Regions from separate parts of the Halobacillus sp. AWH4_228 genome, predicted to be linked through region 2. Evidence: predicted binding sites of a transcription regulator. Region 2 holds the regulator's gene; each other region holds the start of a gene.
The links. The regulator LexA, encoded in region 2, represses DNA repair genes until DNA is damaged. The targets are predictions, from matches to a motif close to CGAACATATGTTCG.
Positions count from the first base shown of each region.

Region 1: the regulator LexA is predicted to act here: its motif matches at 3,562-3,575, upstream of ACXADP_RS03580 (YolD-like family protein).
Region 3: the regulator LexA is predicted to act here: its motif matches at 1,170-1,183, upstream of ACXADP_RS18740 (Y-family DNA polymerase).

Region 1 covers NZ_JBSWTE010000001.1:714,240-719,785, forward strand. Annotated here, with positions in the region: gene ACXADP_RS03560 (HD domain-containing protein) at 143-1,438, shown strand; gene ACXADP_RS03565 (YwgA family protein) at 1,452-1,952, shown strand; gene ACXADP_RS03570 (GNAT family N-acetyltransferase) at 2,232-2,801, shown strand; gene ACXADP_RS03575 (YwhD family protein) at 2,889-3,431, shown strand; gene ACXADP_RS03580 (YolD-like family protein) at 3,594-3,935, shown strand; gene ACXADP_RS03585 (transglycosylase domain-containing protein) at 4,451-5,546, opposite strand, start outside.
Region 2 covers NZ_JBSWTE010000001.1:2,137,145-2,142,690, reverse strand. Annotated here, with positions in the region: gene ACXADP_RS10870 (methionine gamma-lyase family protein) at 1-505, shown strand, start outside; gene ACXADP_RS10865 (MerR family transcriptional regulator) at 615-1,019, shown strand; gene glnA (type I glutamate--ammonia ligase) at 1,048-2,379, shown strand; gene ACXADP_RS10855 (N-acetylmuramoyl-L-alanine amidase) at 2,612-3,712, shown strand; gene ACXADP_RS10850 (hypothetical protein) at 3,800-4,030, shown strand; gene lexA (transcriptional repressor LexA) at 4,096-4,719, opposite strand; gene ACXADP_RS10840 (YneB family resolvase-like protein) at 5,026-5,546, shown strand, end outside.
Region 3 covers NZ_JBSWTE010000001.1:3,644,657-3,650,202, forward strand. Annotated here, with positions in the region: gene ACXADP_RS18740 (Y-family DNA polymerase) at 1-1,150, opposite strand, end outside; gene ACXADP_RS18745 (hypothetical protein) at 1,281-1,460, shown strand; gene ACXADP_RS18750 (HNH endonuclease) at 2,205-3,125, opposite strand; gene ACXADP_RS18755 (AAA family ATPase) at 3,141-4,595, opposite strand; gene ACXADP_RS18760 (DUF1643 domain-containing protein) at 5,010-5,516, opposite strand.

The DNA.
Region 1 (5,546 bases), 1.4 Mb from region 2:
GGGTTAAAAAAAGTCGTCGGTCAAAAAGGGATAGGGACAGGGAAGAGACCTCGCCCCTGTCATTTTTTGTCTGTCAAGACGTTTTTTTGTCGGATATAAAGGTATATAATAGTTAAAAATGTCGTCAGGAAAGGACAAGCGGATGGCTTATCGTGATGAGAAACTAAGTGAAGAAAAAGTATTTAAAGACCCGGTTCACCGTTATGTCCATGTACGGGAGCGGGTCATATGGGATTTGATCGGAACGTCTGAATTCCAGCGGCTGCGACGTGTGAAGCAGCTGGGAACTTCTTATTTGACGTTCCATGGAGCAGAGCACAGCCGCTTCAACCACTCGCTCGGTGTGTATGAAATCGTGAGACGGATCATTGAGAACTTCAAGGACCGGCCGGATTGGAATCAGGAGGAGCGGCTGCTTTGTCTTTGTGCGGCGCTTCTGCATGACCTCGGCCACGGCCCGTTTTCCCATTCCTTTGAGAAGGTGTACAAGCTGGATCATGAGGAATTCACCCAGGCCATTCTGCTTGGGGATACCGAGGTTAATCAGGTCCTCAGACGTGTGGAAAAAGGATTTCCGAAAAAGGTTGCCGATGTCATTAACAAAACGTATGAAAATAAGCTGGTCGTCAGTTTGATTTCCAGTCAGATTGACGCCGACCGGATGGATTACCTGCAGCGTGACGCTTACTTCACGGGGGTCAGCTATGGTCATTTCGATATGGAGCGGATTCTCAGAGTCATGCGTCCGATGGAAGATCAGGTCGTAGTGAAGGAAAGCGGCATGCATGCGGTGGAAGACTACATTATGAGCCGGTACCAGATGTACTGGCAGGTTTATTTCCACCCGGTCACCCGCAGTGCGGAAGTCATTTTGACAAAGATTCTGCACCGGGCAAAAGAGCTGTATGACGATGGCTATACATTCAAGCTGGAACCGGTCCATTTCCTTTCCTTTTTTGAAGGGAAACCGAGCTTGAAGGAGTATTTAGCTTTAGATGAAGCCGTTGTGCTTTACTATTTCCAGATGTGGATGGAAGAAGAGGACGATGTATTGAGTGATCTCTGCCAGCGGTTCGTGAACCGGCGGCTGTTCAAATACATCGAATTCAATCCGAATGCCCAGATGAATGAATGGATGGAGCTGTATAAGCTGTTCACCAAAGCGGGATTGAACCCGGATTATTACCTTGTCGTGGATTCCAGTTCCGACCTGCCTTATGATTTCTACCGCCCCGGCGAAGAGGGGGAGCGCCTGCCGATTCATCTGCTGCAGCCGAGCGGTGAATTGAAGGAGCTGTCCAGACTATCGGATATTGTCGAGTCGATTTCCGGGAAGAAACGGACGGATCATAAGCTGTATATTCCTCTCGACCGCCTTGAGGAAATGTCCAATCGAAGTAAAACGAAGAAGCGGATTATGGAAATATTGTTTGGATAAGGAGTGAACCTCCATGTTGGAGAATCATGCGAAGTTGATGCAGTTTTTTTCAAGCACGGAAGAAATCGTCGGAAGGAAGAAACTGCAGAAGATGATCTATATCTTGAAAAAGTGTGAAATCCCATTTGAGGAACGGTACCAATTCCATTTTTACGGCCCCTATTCAGAGGAACTGACGCTCCGGGTAGAGGAAATGTGCAACCTGGGATTTGTAACGGAAACGAGAGAAGAGAAGAAGAATTATTACCAGTACCGCTATCAGCTGACCGACAGCGGCCGCGATTTTCTCAAGCATTATGAAATGGACCTGCCGCCTCTGAATCAGCACATTGATCTGATGAATGAACGGAGCTCAAGGTTTTTAGAGCTCGTTTCAACGATGCTTTTCTTTGAGGACCTGCCGAAAGAAGAGGTCGCCGAAAAAGTGTTTACAGTCAAGAGTGCCCAGAAGTATTCAGACGAAGACATTGAAGAAGGCTGGACCTTCATCGAAACGATCCGCGGTATGCATTAGATAGGAATAAAAAGTACGTGTCCGTTGGAGTTGTCTTGTATGTCGTGTGGATGGTCACGCTCCGCATAGACGACGTGCGAAGGAAAATGGATGTATGGTTCGAGAAAAGAAAAAATAGAGCGCAGTTTCTCAGATTGGGAAGAACGATGTGGACTGCGTTACTGTCGTTAGATTGTCCTCCACCTGGCCCGAGCGTATGTGTGAAGGGCAATCTTTTTTATGCTCCTGGAGGAAAAGGCTTGCACAGAAGAACAGGAATGCCTGGGAAAGGATGAGAAAATGGCCATACCGTCGTTACATACCGAGCATTACCGTCTTCGGGGTCTGCGGGAAGAAGACGCCGTTTCTTTGTTCCCGTTCATGGGGGACGGCGGAACGATGAAGTATATCACGGCCCATCCGGTTCAGAATATCGAGGAGATGAGAAAACAAGTTGGAGCGTACTTGACGGCTTATGAGGAGAAGCGCGAAATCCCCTGGGTGATCGAAGACCGGAGTGGAGACGTTATTGGATTTTTCCGGTTTCATAAGCTTCATCACTGGCACAGGAAAGCGGAGATGGGAGTAGTCATCTCTCCCGGATATCAGCGTTCAGGCGTCATGTCTGAATTGATGGCCGCCATTCTCCGGTATGGGTTTGAGGAGCTGCAGCTGAACAGAATCGTCGGAGATATATTTGCAGAAAATCAGGGGTCGAGGAAACTTCTTGAACGATATGGATTTCAGGAGGAAGGGACACTTCGTCAGACGGATTTTGATGGGGAGAGGTTTCAGGATACGGTTGTCTTCTCTATGCTGAAGGAAGAATACCTGGCCTTGAACAAACGTTTGACCAATAAGGAAGAGTGACCGCTGCCCTTTCACTCCACCATCCCGGTGGTTCTATGTTAAAATAGGGGCAAAACGTACGGGCTTGTAAAGGAGGTTCGCTGAATCATGAAAGAATTCGATCAGTTTAAGAAAAATAGTGACAGCAGTGATAAGAAGAAAAATCAATTTACGATCATCAAAGATGATGCGACAGACGGGCACGGCGGCTACGGGGTAGGCTCCATCAGTCTTGAGAATATGACCCCGGTCATCGTCGATCCCAATGAAGAAGAAGCTTATGTGGACATGGGGGCGCTTCATGCCCGCAGTAAAGTAGAGAAGCGGATCAAATTCATCACAGATAAAGACGTGGTGGCCAATGGCCTTCATTACTGGATTGCCTGGGTGACGGTGGATTACCGTGGAGGGAATCCCTGCTACTACGGAGTGGCTGCCAGTGAAATCATCGTCGATCGTTCCATCAAGCGAGGGTATAAGCTGATGCCGGAGCACGTGAATCATATGGACAAATCGTTAAAAGGACGCTTTGTTGTCGAGCACGTGGATGAAAAGAGCAGAAAAATTCTTGGAGAATATCTTCGTGAATTCAAACCGGAGCTCTGGGAAAATACGGCTCAGGAATTGAAGGCTGCGTTAGGCGTTTCATAAGAGGGGAGCCTGCCGGGACAACCGGCGGCTTTTTTTATGCCTCGTTTTTTCAGGTATTCTGGAGAAAGGGATCTTTTTTTCACTTCTCCTGTAACTTCCAGTTTACGCTGTCCTTTTTTATGATAGAATAAGAACAAATGTTCGTGATTGAGGAGGGGCATGATGGATAATCGTAATCGGGATCGAGGAACCATTAAGTGGACGTCTTTGATGCTGCCGGAACATGTGGAGATGGTGAAAAAGTTGTGGAAAGAGGATCAGCGCGTGGAAAAAGGCATCATTGATGAACAGAAGGCGGTCGAAATCGACTTTTTGCTGCAGAGGGCGGTGAAGGATGATTTAACCGTCCGTCTGAGGTTCCATAATGGATTTGATTATGAAGAATGTCTGCTGAAGGTCCAGGAGGTAAGCCGGTGGGAAAGAGTTGTCAAAGGGATCCACTGGGAAACGAAGGAACAGGTCCGCTTTCCCTTGGAGGATATCATTGATTTAACGATCGCCTGAGCTTGATTTACCGGAATGTTCATAAAATACGGATAGATCTCTGTGATTCGTATTGACGAACCTTTGACGTGGTAATATATTAAGTAATACATGGATCGTACATGATTGACTAGGACAGAGAAAACGACCGGCTTGTGACCGGTCGTTTTCTCTGTCTTTTTTATTATCGCTCCAAATCCGACCATTCCTTTTTGCGAATGAACGTGATCATGGAGCAGACTGCATTATCTTAGAATCAAGGATCCCCTTCCGTTTCACAAAAGGTCAATCTTTTGTCCATCTCTCCATAGGGTAGGTCACGAGAAGCGTTCGGTGGTGACGCCTGCGGGAACAGCGCGAGCCGAAGATCCACTTGGGCAGGTGATTTTCCTACCCAAGTTAGCTGAGGCCGTGCCCGCGGCAAGCATCCACCGATAAGCGGAACGTGACCTCAGACACAACGTGCGTACAAGTACTGTGTGACAAGAGCTTTCTCCGTGCTTTTCTATTGCTGGTTGAAGATCGGACTTTTTTGGTTAGAAGAACCAGTCCACGACATCTTTAAACCATGGGTCGTCCTCGAATTCATCATTGATATCCTTTTCTTCACTGCCTCCGCATACTTTTTTCGGTATGTCCGCTTTTTCCATGTAGACGAGCCGCTCCTGAGGGCAGTCAGGTCCGGCAAGGTAGCCGGTATCAGGGTCAATGTAGACCCCCTTCACACCTGGTGGAGGTACGAAAGCCGCTGAAGGGAGAGCTTCGTGAATGCCCTCCATCGTATCCGCCCAGATGGACTTGGCATATCGGTGATCATTGAACGTTTCCAAAGGGCGCCCTCCTTCATCGTAGCCGATCCATACACCTGTAACGTATTGCGGACTGAAACCGATCATCCAGCTGTCCGTATCTGTAGTTCCTGATTTGCCTCCATACATCCGGGTCAGTTTTCCGTTAACAGGTGTGCCTGTCACAGAAGCGTAAGAGGCATCAAGGGCCGGATCGAACATCCCTGTCATCATATGGGTAACGGTAAAGGCCGTTTCCTGATTGACAGGGTCATCTTTCAAAAGGACCGGTTCATATTCATATAACACATGTTCATGCCGGTCGGTAATTTTTTCAATCGTATGCCCTTCGAGAGAGTCAGATCCTTTGACCATCTTTCCGTACGCCGTGATCATGTCGTACAAGGATATGGATGAATAGCCTAGGGCAAGAGAGGGGTGGGGTTCAAAAGCCCCCTCTAGACCAAACGTTTTCATCGTTTCGACAAGCTTTTCCGGACCGATATCCATATGGGTGGATACGGCATAAATGTTATCGGATACAGCAAGAGCTTGAGCCATTGTTATCGGCTTATCGGCATACTGATCGTTGAAATTGGCTGGAACATACGGGTCGCTCTTTCCTTCGACGGGGAAATCCACCGGCTTGCTTTCGCGCATCGTGACCGGCGATTCTCCGGCCTCCAGTGCACTGTAATAAAGCAGCGGCTTAATGGTGGATCCGATCGGCCGTTTTGCCTGAACCGCCCTGTTGAACGGACTTTCCTCATAATTTTTGCCCCCGATCAGTGCGGTGACAGCGCCGGTGCGGCTGTCCATAACGACTGCGGCCGTTTGGACGTCA
Region 2 (5,546 bases):
GACAGCTCCGGGGCTCGGTAAGGAAACCGGGGCCAGTTTGAACAGTCTCCAGGAAATGTACCAGGGGATTTTCCTCGCTCCCCACGTCGTAGGGGAAGCGCTGAAAGGAGCTGTCTTCACATCCAGATTTTTAAGTGAATTAGGCTTTGATACGAATCCGTCCTTCGATGCTCCGAGAACGGACTTGATCCAATCCGTCAATTTTGAAAGTGCCGATCAGATGATCCGATTCTGTCAGGCTATTCAGCAGGCATCTCCGGTGAACTCCCATGTAACCCCACAGCCGAGTGCCATGCCTGGTTACGAGGATGAGGTCATTATGGCTGCGGGGACCTTCATACAAGGGGCGAGCCTGGAGCTCACGGCCGACGGTCCTGTACGCCCGCCGTTCACCGCCTATGTACAAGGCGGACTTACGTATGCTCATGTGAAAACAGCTGTGATGAAAGCGGTGCAGGGTCTTGCCGATGAAGGAATGGTAAAGGTGGATTCCAGAGCCTACTAAAGCCCTTACAAAAAAGCGCGGCTATAGTGTAAACATTCCTCACATATGTTGACATCTTCCCTCTGTCACGTATAATAAAAGTATCATCTTTACGGGAGGAGGCACATCGATGAGTGATGAAATTCGTCGTTCTATGCCGTTGTTCCCGATGGGGATTGTTCAATCGTTAACAGACCTTACAGCCAGGCAGATCCGTTATTATGAGCAGCACGAGCTGATCCACCCTGCCAGGTCTGAAGGGAACCGTCGTATTTTTTCCTTCAATGATGTTGATCGACTGCTTGAAATCAAGGACCTCATTGACCAGGGAGTGAATATGGCGGGAATCAAAAAAGTTCTTAAGCTTGAAGAACAGCCCGAGAACGAGGTATACGATGGAGACCGTGTGAAGGAAGTTCACAATGAATTGACCGATAAACAGCTCCGCCGTATGCTGCAGCAGGAACTATTCACCGCGGGAAGACAAGGAAAACTAGCCATCAGGCAGGGAGAAATGTCAAGATTCTTCCATTAATGAATTTTTGTTGGAGAGGGGTATTTCTATGGGTTTAACAAGAGAAGAAATATTTAAGAAAATCGACGAGGAAAATGTCAAGTTCATCCGTCTGCAGTTCACGGATATGCTGGGCACAATCAAAAATGTGGAGATTCCACTAAGCCAGCTCGACAAAGCACTGGACGGAAAAATGATGTTTGACGGATCCTCCATTGAAGGATTTGTTCGTATCGAGGAGTCAGATATGTACCTGATCCCTGACCTGGATACGTTTGTCGTTTTCCCATGGACGTCAGAAAAAGGGAAAGTGGCCCGATTCATCTGTGATATTTACAACCCGGACGAAACTCCTTTCGAAGGATGCCCGCGCTATAACTTGAAGCGCAACATTAAGAAAATGGAGAAACTCGGATTCTCTGCCTTTAATATCGGTACAGAACCTGAATTTTTCTTGTTTAAATTAGACGAAAAAGGCGACCCATCCCTGGAGCTGAATGACCGTGGCGGTTATTTTGACCTCGCTCCTACCGATCTTGGGGAAAACTGCCGTCGTGATATTGTGCTGGAACTTGAGGAGATGGGCTTTGAAATCGAAGCCTCCCACCACGAGGTTGCCCCGGGTCAGCATGAAATTGATTTTAAATATGCAGATGCTGTGAAACACTGTGATGATATCCAGACCTTCAAGCTTGTTGTTAAAACGATCGCGCGTCAGCACGGTCTGCATGCAACCTTCATGCCGAAGCCTCTGTTTGGTGTGAACGGATCTGGTATGCATGCCAACATGTCCCTCTTTAAGAATGGGAACAATGCGTTCTTTGACGAAAGTGGAAAGGAACAGCTTTCCGATGTGGCTTATCAGTTCACAGCAGGCATTATTAAGCACGCAACAAACTTTACAGCGGTGACCAACCCGACTGTAAACTCCTATAAGCGTCTCGTGCCGGGATATGAAGCGCCATGCTACGTAGCCTGGTCCGGACAGAACCGCAGTCCGCTTGTTCGAGTACCGACGTCCCGTGGCATCAGCACACGTATTGAAGTGAGAAGTGTGGATCCAGCCGCCAACCCTTACATGGCAATGGCTGTCCTGCTTGCTGCAGGTCTTGATGGTGTGGAAAATGGACTTCAGGCTCCAGCACCAGTAGACCGCAACATTTACGTTATGGATAAAAAAGAACGTGAGGCTCACGGTGTCAAAGACCTTCCTGCAACATTATATGATGCATTGGAAGAGCTTCAGGAAGACCCGATCATGGTGGAAGCTCTCGGTGAGCACCTGTTCGAGCATTTCATTGAAGCGAAGGAAATCGAATGGGATATGTTCCGTACCCAGGTTCATCCTTGGGAGCGCGAGCAATATCTGCAGACCTATTAAATAGAAAGACAGAAGGCCCTGACTTACATAAGTCGGGGCTTTTTTATATTTTCCTCAGCATCTGCCGTTGGAATCACCCCGAATCCTGGGAGAAAATCTAACATGGTTCATCATTTTATAGGAAAGGCCGACACCAACGTTCTTATCCAAGCATACATTTGGAGTAGGATGATAGAAGAATGTCCTAGTAAACCCCCTTTTCCAGGAAGGAAGAGTGGAGAGAGGGATGTATATGGCAAGATTAATCAATCCAACAGGGAAATGGAATGGACGTACAGTAGCTTTGGATGATGGACATGGAATGGAAACTCCGGGAAAAAGAACGCCATACATTCAGGAATTAGGCAGACAAATCAAGGAGAACGAATTCAATCGTAAAGTTGTACAGTATTTATCGAACATTCTGCTGGATCATGGATTCCGCGTGCTTCTCGTAGCACCGACAGATGAAGACACACCATTATCCTACAGGACGAGAGCGGCCAATGAGAACAATGCGGATATTTATGTATCCGTTCACTACAATGCTTTTGATGGGTCCTTTGGCGGGGCAGATCCAAACGGAATCGAACTTTACGTCTATCCCGGATATTTGAACCGGTCCGCCGGGCGTCTTGCTTCATCACTTGCGAAATACTTACGCCAGGGCACCGATCAAAACTTCAGAGGGATTAAAGAAGCGAACTTCCACGTTCTACGTGAAACGGATATGCCGGCAGTGTTAACAGAGAACGGCTATATGGATAACAAGCGGGAAGCATTATTGATGATTGACGAACGCTTTCAAAAAGAAGTTGCAGAGGAGCACGCCCGGGGCATTTTAGAATACTTTGGAGTTCCGTTCAATGGCGGAATCGACTATCTTTCGCTTGGGGATACCGGCGCGGAAGTCAAGGAAATGCAGGAGAACTTATTAAAACTGGGTTATACCATGAATGGTTATGGAGCTGACGGCAGCTTCGGTCCTGCCACAGAAGCGGCAGTCAAGGCTTTTCAAAAAGACCAGAAGCTTGAAGTGGACGGCTTTTATGGACCGAAAACGAAAGCGGCTGTGCAGAAAGCCTTGGAAGACCTGGATAAAGGAGAAGAGGAAATGGAAAAATTGGCAGTTGTCATAAATTCTTTTGCGGATTTTCCTGCCGTTGAAGCGCTGGCAATCCGTAAAAATGCATTAATTGCACTTAGAGCCGTAGCAGAAAAACGTCAGGTGGCTGAACAAATTATTGTGGCTGGAGGAGGCACAGATAGGCTTAAGGGGAGTAATTTTATTGACTTGACGGGAAAAACCAGATTGGAAACCTCCCAAAACATTAAAAATTATTTAAGTAAATAAAAGAGCTGCAAAACATTCCAGTGTACATTTCCCTTGTTCCTGCATATAATAAATGTAGAACAAATGTTCGGTTAAGGGGTGTGCAATATGGAAACGATTTTCAAACAGTCTGTAGAAAATAAGAAGATCATCGATATGATCTATTTATCTAAGGGGAAACATTGGTCTCAGCGTTCTGTAAGAGTGATTAAAAACCATCCTGATGCCATCCTTGCTTATTGTCTGCAGAAGAAGAGCGTCCGCACATTTTTGAAGAAGAATATTTATTCTGCTGATTTCCGGAGACGGAATAAAAGAAATCGTACGGGGGCTTCTTAACGTTCATATTCTCATGTTCAATACAAAAAACGGCGGGATTGCTCCCGCCGTTTTTTGTATGTGTATTAATGAACGGTACGGTATAAGCCGACGACTCTTCCGAGAATGGATACATCATTTAAAATGATCGGTTCCATCGTGGCATTTTCAGGCTGAAGACGGATGTGATTCTTCTCTTTAAAGAATCGTTTGACAGTAGCCTCTTCCTCTTCCGTCATAGCCACAACTATATCCCCGTTCTGGGCAGTCTGCTGCTGTCTGACAATGACCATGTCCCCGTCAAGAATGCCCGCCTCAATCATACTTTCTCCTTGAACGATAAGGACGAACGTATTGTCTTCCGATCCTGCAAGCGTATCCGGGAGGGGAACATATTCTTCAATGTTCTCTACCGCCGTAATCGGTGAACCAGCCGTAACTTTACCGATGACAGGGGCATAAGTGGCTTCCCCGCGGGGGATACTGTGGTCTTCTTCCAGCTCAATCACTTCGATGGCCCTTGGTTTCGTAGGATCCCTGCGGATATATCCCTTTTTCTCAAGACGGGATAAATGACCGTGGACGGTGGAACTGGAGGCCAGCCCTACAGACTGACCGATCTCCCTTACAGATGGGGGATATCCTTTTAGTAGAACCTGTTCTTTTATGAAATCTAGTATTTCCTGCTGCCGCTTTGAAAGTTTGCTCATAGATTAGCACCTCGTACATAGGATTATAGTAACCACATTGTACCATGCCATCCTCAAAAATACAAACAAGCGTTCGAAAAAAGTCGTTGACAAGAACATACATTCGTCTATAATAGGTATTAGAAAACGCGAACAGAGGTTCTTAGGAACGTTCGTTCTTAAATGGAGGGTTAATTATGTTTAATAAACTATCAAAACTGGACTACACTTATATCGTTTTGTTTATTGTTAGTTTTGCTATTCTCTATTATTCTATGGTTACAAGCGGATAAATCTTGAAAACCAGTAGAAGCGGGGACATACATCATGAGAGTAATCCTATATTGTCGCGTAAGTACGGAAAAGGAAGCCCAGGTCAGCTCCTTGAAAAGACAGAAGGCAGAACTGTATGCCATGGCCGAACACCATGGAATGGAAGTGGCCGCCTGTATAGAGGAGCAGGCGAGCGGGTATGAGATTGAACGGGAAGGTGTTTTCCAGATGCTTGATGCTTTTTCCAATCACGAAGCAGAGGCTCTGTTGGTTCAGGATGAGACGAGGCTGGGCAGGGGAAATACAAAAATCGCTTTGTTCCATCAATTGAACCGGTTGAATGTTAAGGTTTATTCCTTAACCCATAACGGGGAACTGCATCTTTCCGAGTCAGACTCCATGGTTCTTCAGATTGTGGGCATCGTTGAGGAGTACCAGAGAAAAATTCATAATATGAAAATCAGGCGGGGGATGCAGAAAGCGGTCGCCGAAGGCTATGATCCATCTTCGAACCTGTCCAATCAGCATCTGGCAGCGGGGAGAGAGAGGAAGGAATTTCCGATCGAAGAGGTTGT
Region 3 (5,546 bases), 1.5 Mb from region 2:
AATCCATTACTTCTGATAAATCCTTTTTCTTGGGTTGATTATGAAATAAGCTTAGTTGAACGTCACTTTCCTCACACAAATTTGTTAGAGCAACAGAGGCCCTTCTAATTTTGCTTACTCCATCATAAAATCGATGGAATAATTTTAAACAAACATCATACATATCCATAGTCAAATTTGTAGGGTTTTGAATAGACATAGACCTACTAAAACCTCCTCCCACTTCTCTTGAATACCCTATTCCAAGTTGAATGGCCCTACCCTCTTTATCGTCCATTCTTGCTCGACGACAAGCTTCTTCACATAAATCCAATAAACATGCGTAAATTTCCTCTTTACTATAATCCCTTAGTAAAGTTATGCCATGACCATAAGACATCTGTTCAGTTTTCACGAAGTTCCCAAAGACTGGACTTAAATCAATGCCCCATGCATGCCAATACAGTTGCTCCCCCATTATTCCAAAGTTCTTTTTTAAGTATTTTAGTGGGTGCTTAGCTAAGTGACCTAGTGTAAGGATTCCCATTCGATTAAGGTTGCGAGTCATTCTAGATCCGACCCCCCATATGTCATGAATATCACATGGCCAAAGTTTTTCAGCTACATCTTCATATCTACATTCCGCAATTCCGTCATCTACTTTCTTAGAATGGATGTCCATGACAACTTTCGCAAGAAACTTGTTGTCTCCAATACCTACTACTGATTCAATCCCAAATTGTTCTCTAATTTCTGATTGAATCATGTGAGCAATTTGATATGGTGGACCATGCATTTTTTTCAATCCATTAACTGTAACCCATAGTTCATCCACCGAATAAACGTGTATAGCTTCTTGAGGTACATAGTTCTTAATCATTTTTGTAATCTCTACAGATACTTTAAGATAATCTCCCATGTGAGCTGGAGCAATAACTAAATTAGGATCGTCCGGAAGTTCAAAGTAACGACTAACATTACTTACTCCATGTTTTTCCTTTAACGTAGGTGATGCAGCTAAAACAATACTCCCTTGTCGGCTTGTATCTCCAACGACTGCTAATAATGAAGTTCTGGGATCAAGTCCTCTTTTCATACATTCTACACTGGCGTAAAAACTACGCATGTCAATACATAAAACATCATTTCGGGGATAACCAGTATAATCCACTTTCAACACCACCCATATTCGAACATTTGTTCTTATATTATCACTTACTTTTAAAAATAACAAATACACCAAAGGACTTTGGAACTATTTGTCGTATAGTAAATGAATGATAATAAAAGGAGTGTTGAATGTGGAGGATGTAATAAAAAAATTAGAAGAATGGGCTGAAATAATTCAAAGACATCAAGGCAACATGGATGAAGAGTTAGTGGAGGTATTTTTAGATATGTGTGGTTATGCGGGTGTTCTACAAAGCAGGGTTGAAAGATTGGAAGCGCAATTATTCGAGAAAAAAGATATAACTCATTAACTTACCAACCGCTGCATATAAAATAGGCCTTGATATTTTCAGCAAGGCCCTCGTTTCGGAAAAGGACGTTACGAATTTAGCGAAACTATCTCGTAATAGATTTAAGGCAATGTAGATAATGCCGCCCATGGTATCACCAACATAAATAATGCAATATAACACCTATATAAAGGGAGAAAAGTAATGTTAATAGGTCAAGGCTGGTTTTAGTATTGTAAATTCATTTCCTGGATAATGAGATATAGTATGCCAAAAAGTATGTCATTTCATTTGGTTTATAATTAAATCCCGTGGTTCAGAAATTATTGAGTGAAACCCATTCATTCAATCTAGTTTAATTGAATAACGAGTAATAGCTAACTATAAGTCATTTTTAACACAAACTTGTGAGATCAATTCCGTGAATATTTTTCTTTTTAAAATAAAGATAGTTAATTTTAATAACCTTATAATTATCCAAGATAGCTAAATATTTCGATTTTCACTAGAGAGTGTGAAATATTTTGTGTAAATGAATAAATAGACAAAGGAAGAACTTTTCTTGCTCAACAAGTTTGTTTTTAACACTAGGGATTAGTGATTCTCATGATGAATGAACTAAGATCTTTCTGTTTCTTTCTTTAATTTTGAACTGATAATTCGTAATATAATTCATTTCATTTACTCCATCCAATAAAATGACTGTCCAAACATCTTCAAAACAGGGGACACAGGCACTCTATCCCCACTCCCCCTGTAATGTGTTTATGAATTCAGATAATACCTTTCCAGCTTAGGAAGTGCCTTTTCCAGAAACCATTCAGATTTTTTTAGAGATTCAAACATTTTTGTTTGCCAAGAGTTTGGATTCTCGTGTTTGTAAGTATCAATATTTTCTTCGATAAAGTTCTGTGCTTTACTTTCTGGGTCAGAATTATATTCTTTCACCATTGATTTCACTCTTTTATTAAATTCCCTCGTCGAATTATCAGCATACAATCGCCCTAATTTTAGCAAGTAAAATTGATTACAAATACGAGATTTAAGTACTGGATTCTCAATGTGATTCGATACTTTAAATGAAAAAGTAATCGGCCATGAACCATTTACTACGTCGCATTCTAACCAATTGATAGAGCTAATATCATCAAAGTAAGGATGAATTAACATTTGATCCTCTTGAAGGTTATAGTCGTCTAATTTATCCTTATTACAATCAGAGCAAGAGGGTAACAAGTTTATTGGTGTTACAGCGTACATAGCAAAGTCAGACTTCGGTAAGTAGTGATCGACTGTTTTAACCTCTCTTTGAGAGCAATAAGGACAGAGGTTGTAATAAGTATTAGATAGTATCGAATCATATACCTTTCTTCCAATTTTTTCTGAATGAGGGTTATCGACCATATAACTAGAATATACTTTTTCCATCTCTGCAGATTCAACAATTTCAGGTATTTCCTCACCTGATTTATCATAAGGTAGATTAATAGTTTTCTTCACTTCATGATGATGCAACAATTTATCTCTTCCTAATGATACATATTCTTCTTGAGCCTCTTTAAGTAATGGTTGAATAGCAAGCAACCTAGTCTTCAAGAAACCATTTTTCTCATTATTATGTCTTCCTTCAAGCATTTGTTCAAAAAAATTTTCAATTCCGTATTCTGGAAAGTCTAGCAAGTACATATTAATCCCTCTTACTTATTTATCTTTAATTTCATTAAGGTGGGTTCTAACAACTGATTTTGCTTCAATACTAAGTTCGTTATTGAAGCGTTCAAGTACTTCTTCATAATCTGGAGTTTCTTCAACAATTTCCCTAAGTAAGCTATGAAACCCTGTTTTAGGTATCTCCAAACCAAATACTTCCTCTGTCAAAACACCTATATTTTCTCCAAAGGTCTCAAATCTCGGTGGGATAACTTTTACCTGGGATCCATGTTTTCGTATTATAGATACACAAGATTTAGGTACTTCTTGTAGTATTACTGGTGAATGAGTAGCTAATATAGCAACTGCATTCTCAGCAACAGTAATTTTAGAAAGCGCACGCACAAAAGCGGACAATAAAGGTGGATGCAAATGCGTCTCTGGTTCATCAATAATAATCAACGTCTTCTCAACTATCAGTTCCACTATCTTACTAATTGATAACAGGATAATTTGGTGGCCAGAACTGAGTATATCGAACCTCTCAGCAAGTTTGTTACTAAATTTTGTTACATTCTCATTATTTCTGGAGGTTTCTAAAAATTGATCCAGTATCTGTAATAGACCTATTGAACTTAGATTGTAGTCCGCATTTAACATTTCAAGCATAGTATGTAAGTAATAATATCTTTTTTTAGAAAGAATACTCTTAATAGAATCATGAAATTCTGTCTTAAGTTCTTCCTGAGACTTTGTTTGTGAATCCTGTTTTTTTACTCCAACGTAATAATACTCATTGCCAGAGTTGTTTGATTCGTAAAAACCATTTTTATCAAAAATGCTAAATGAAACAAAGATAGCGTTTGAGAATTCCTCCCCTAACGTATCCTCTAAATATCCATCTACCAATTCTCTGAGAGTAGTTGTTTTTCCTGAACCATTAGTTCCAATAATTGTATGTATATTCGTAGGGGGTAAGGATTTAGGGTATACTCTGAAATTAAATGTAGCTTCTTTGCCGCCTTCCGGGAATTGGTAACTAAAATCATATTCAGTTAAATCAGCTCCTCCATGAGCAACTCTTCTAAATTGAGTTCTTACTATGTTTCTATTTACCTGTCTTAACAATGAGGTTTCAAACACTTCTTCTTCTGTTTCAATCAATTCATTATGAATATCTTCAGAATATGCTAAGTCTCTTAGGCCAATTACGCAATCTAATCGAACATCATCCCCTAATCTTCTAAGTTTACTATAGTAATCCACATTCAAACCTAAAGAGAAATATTCTTCAGATAGTTCATTAAACGCCTGTGGGAGTGTTGTATGTCCTTCTTCTTGGCTCTTGTAACCAATTTTCACATGTCCTATATGTGTTTCTTTCAAATTCTCGTCTAAGTAAAATAAGTTAAAGAGAGTGTAAAAACCAAAGTCATTCCAGTTATCTTTAACCAAATGAAAACCTGTTTTATTTCTTATACTATTAAATGGAGTGTTATAAAACAACTTTGTCCCCTACCTCATCTATTATTAAATCAATTATTTTCATACGTTATTATTTTATACTATACCAAAATATCCCTTTCACAAGAAGAGATATACTTTAGAAATTTGCTTAAACGTAAAAGCAAATAGTCTACATGACCTTCTTCATCAGCTAGTCCCTCATTTTAGAAAATGACTTACGAATTTATCAATACAATATCGTAATGTGATTTGAGGCAAAGTAGATAATGCCACACATGGTCTTAGTTGGTTTAGAATCAGTATCTACTTCTAAAACTATCTTTCCCCTAACTCCTTCAATACATAATAAGCTCTTTTTTTCAAACTTCAAAGAAAATATCAAATTCATCATTTCTAATAAAATGCACATCTATTAAGCGTGTTCATAATACAGATATTTTGTATAGGAATATGCTAAATTATTAACTCCTGCAATTGTGTTTTCTTTGAAATTCGGCCAGGGTGTCTAGGAAATCCGTAACGATTTACACCTAAGCAGTAGATGCTTTTCCCTTTAACTTTAAGTAGAGTTAAAATTTTATGATTCATGTGGAACCAAGCACCTTCTTCTCCCCATGCAGCCACAACCCTCTCAGCAATTTCAATAGAATTATTTACATGTTTTACGTTTTCATCTTTTGTTCTATCAACTGCCTCTAAGAGTTCATTTGGATTGGTGGAAATTCTAGAGAATAGGTTAACAATTGCAATTTTTCCGTACCCATCTCTTTTTGCAAAATGAATACACTTATCTACAGTAGGATCACAAATATTATCGGAAGCAATACTGGGATTTAGCAGAATAAAAGTAACCATAGGTTTATTGCTATCCCAAGTACATTTAAGTGAATATCTATGAGTACCACAATCACTAAACAATGTTTCTACTTCCTCTTCAACGCTCCATGGTCTTCCTCTCATAAGATTTCCTCCCTTTTAGTTTTTTGTCTA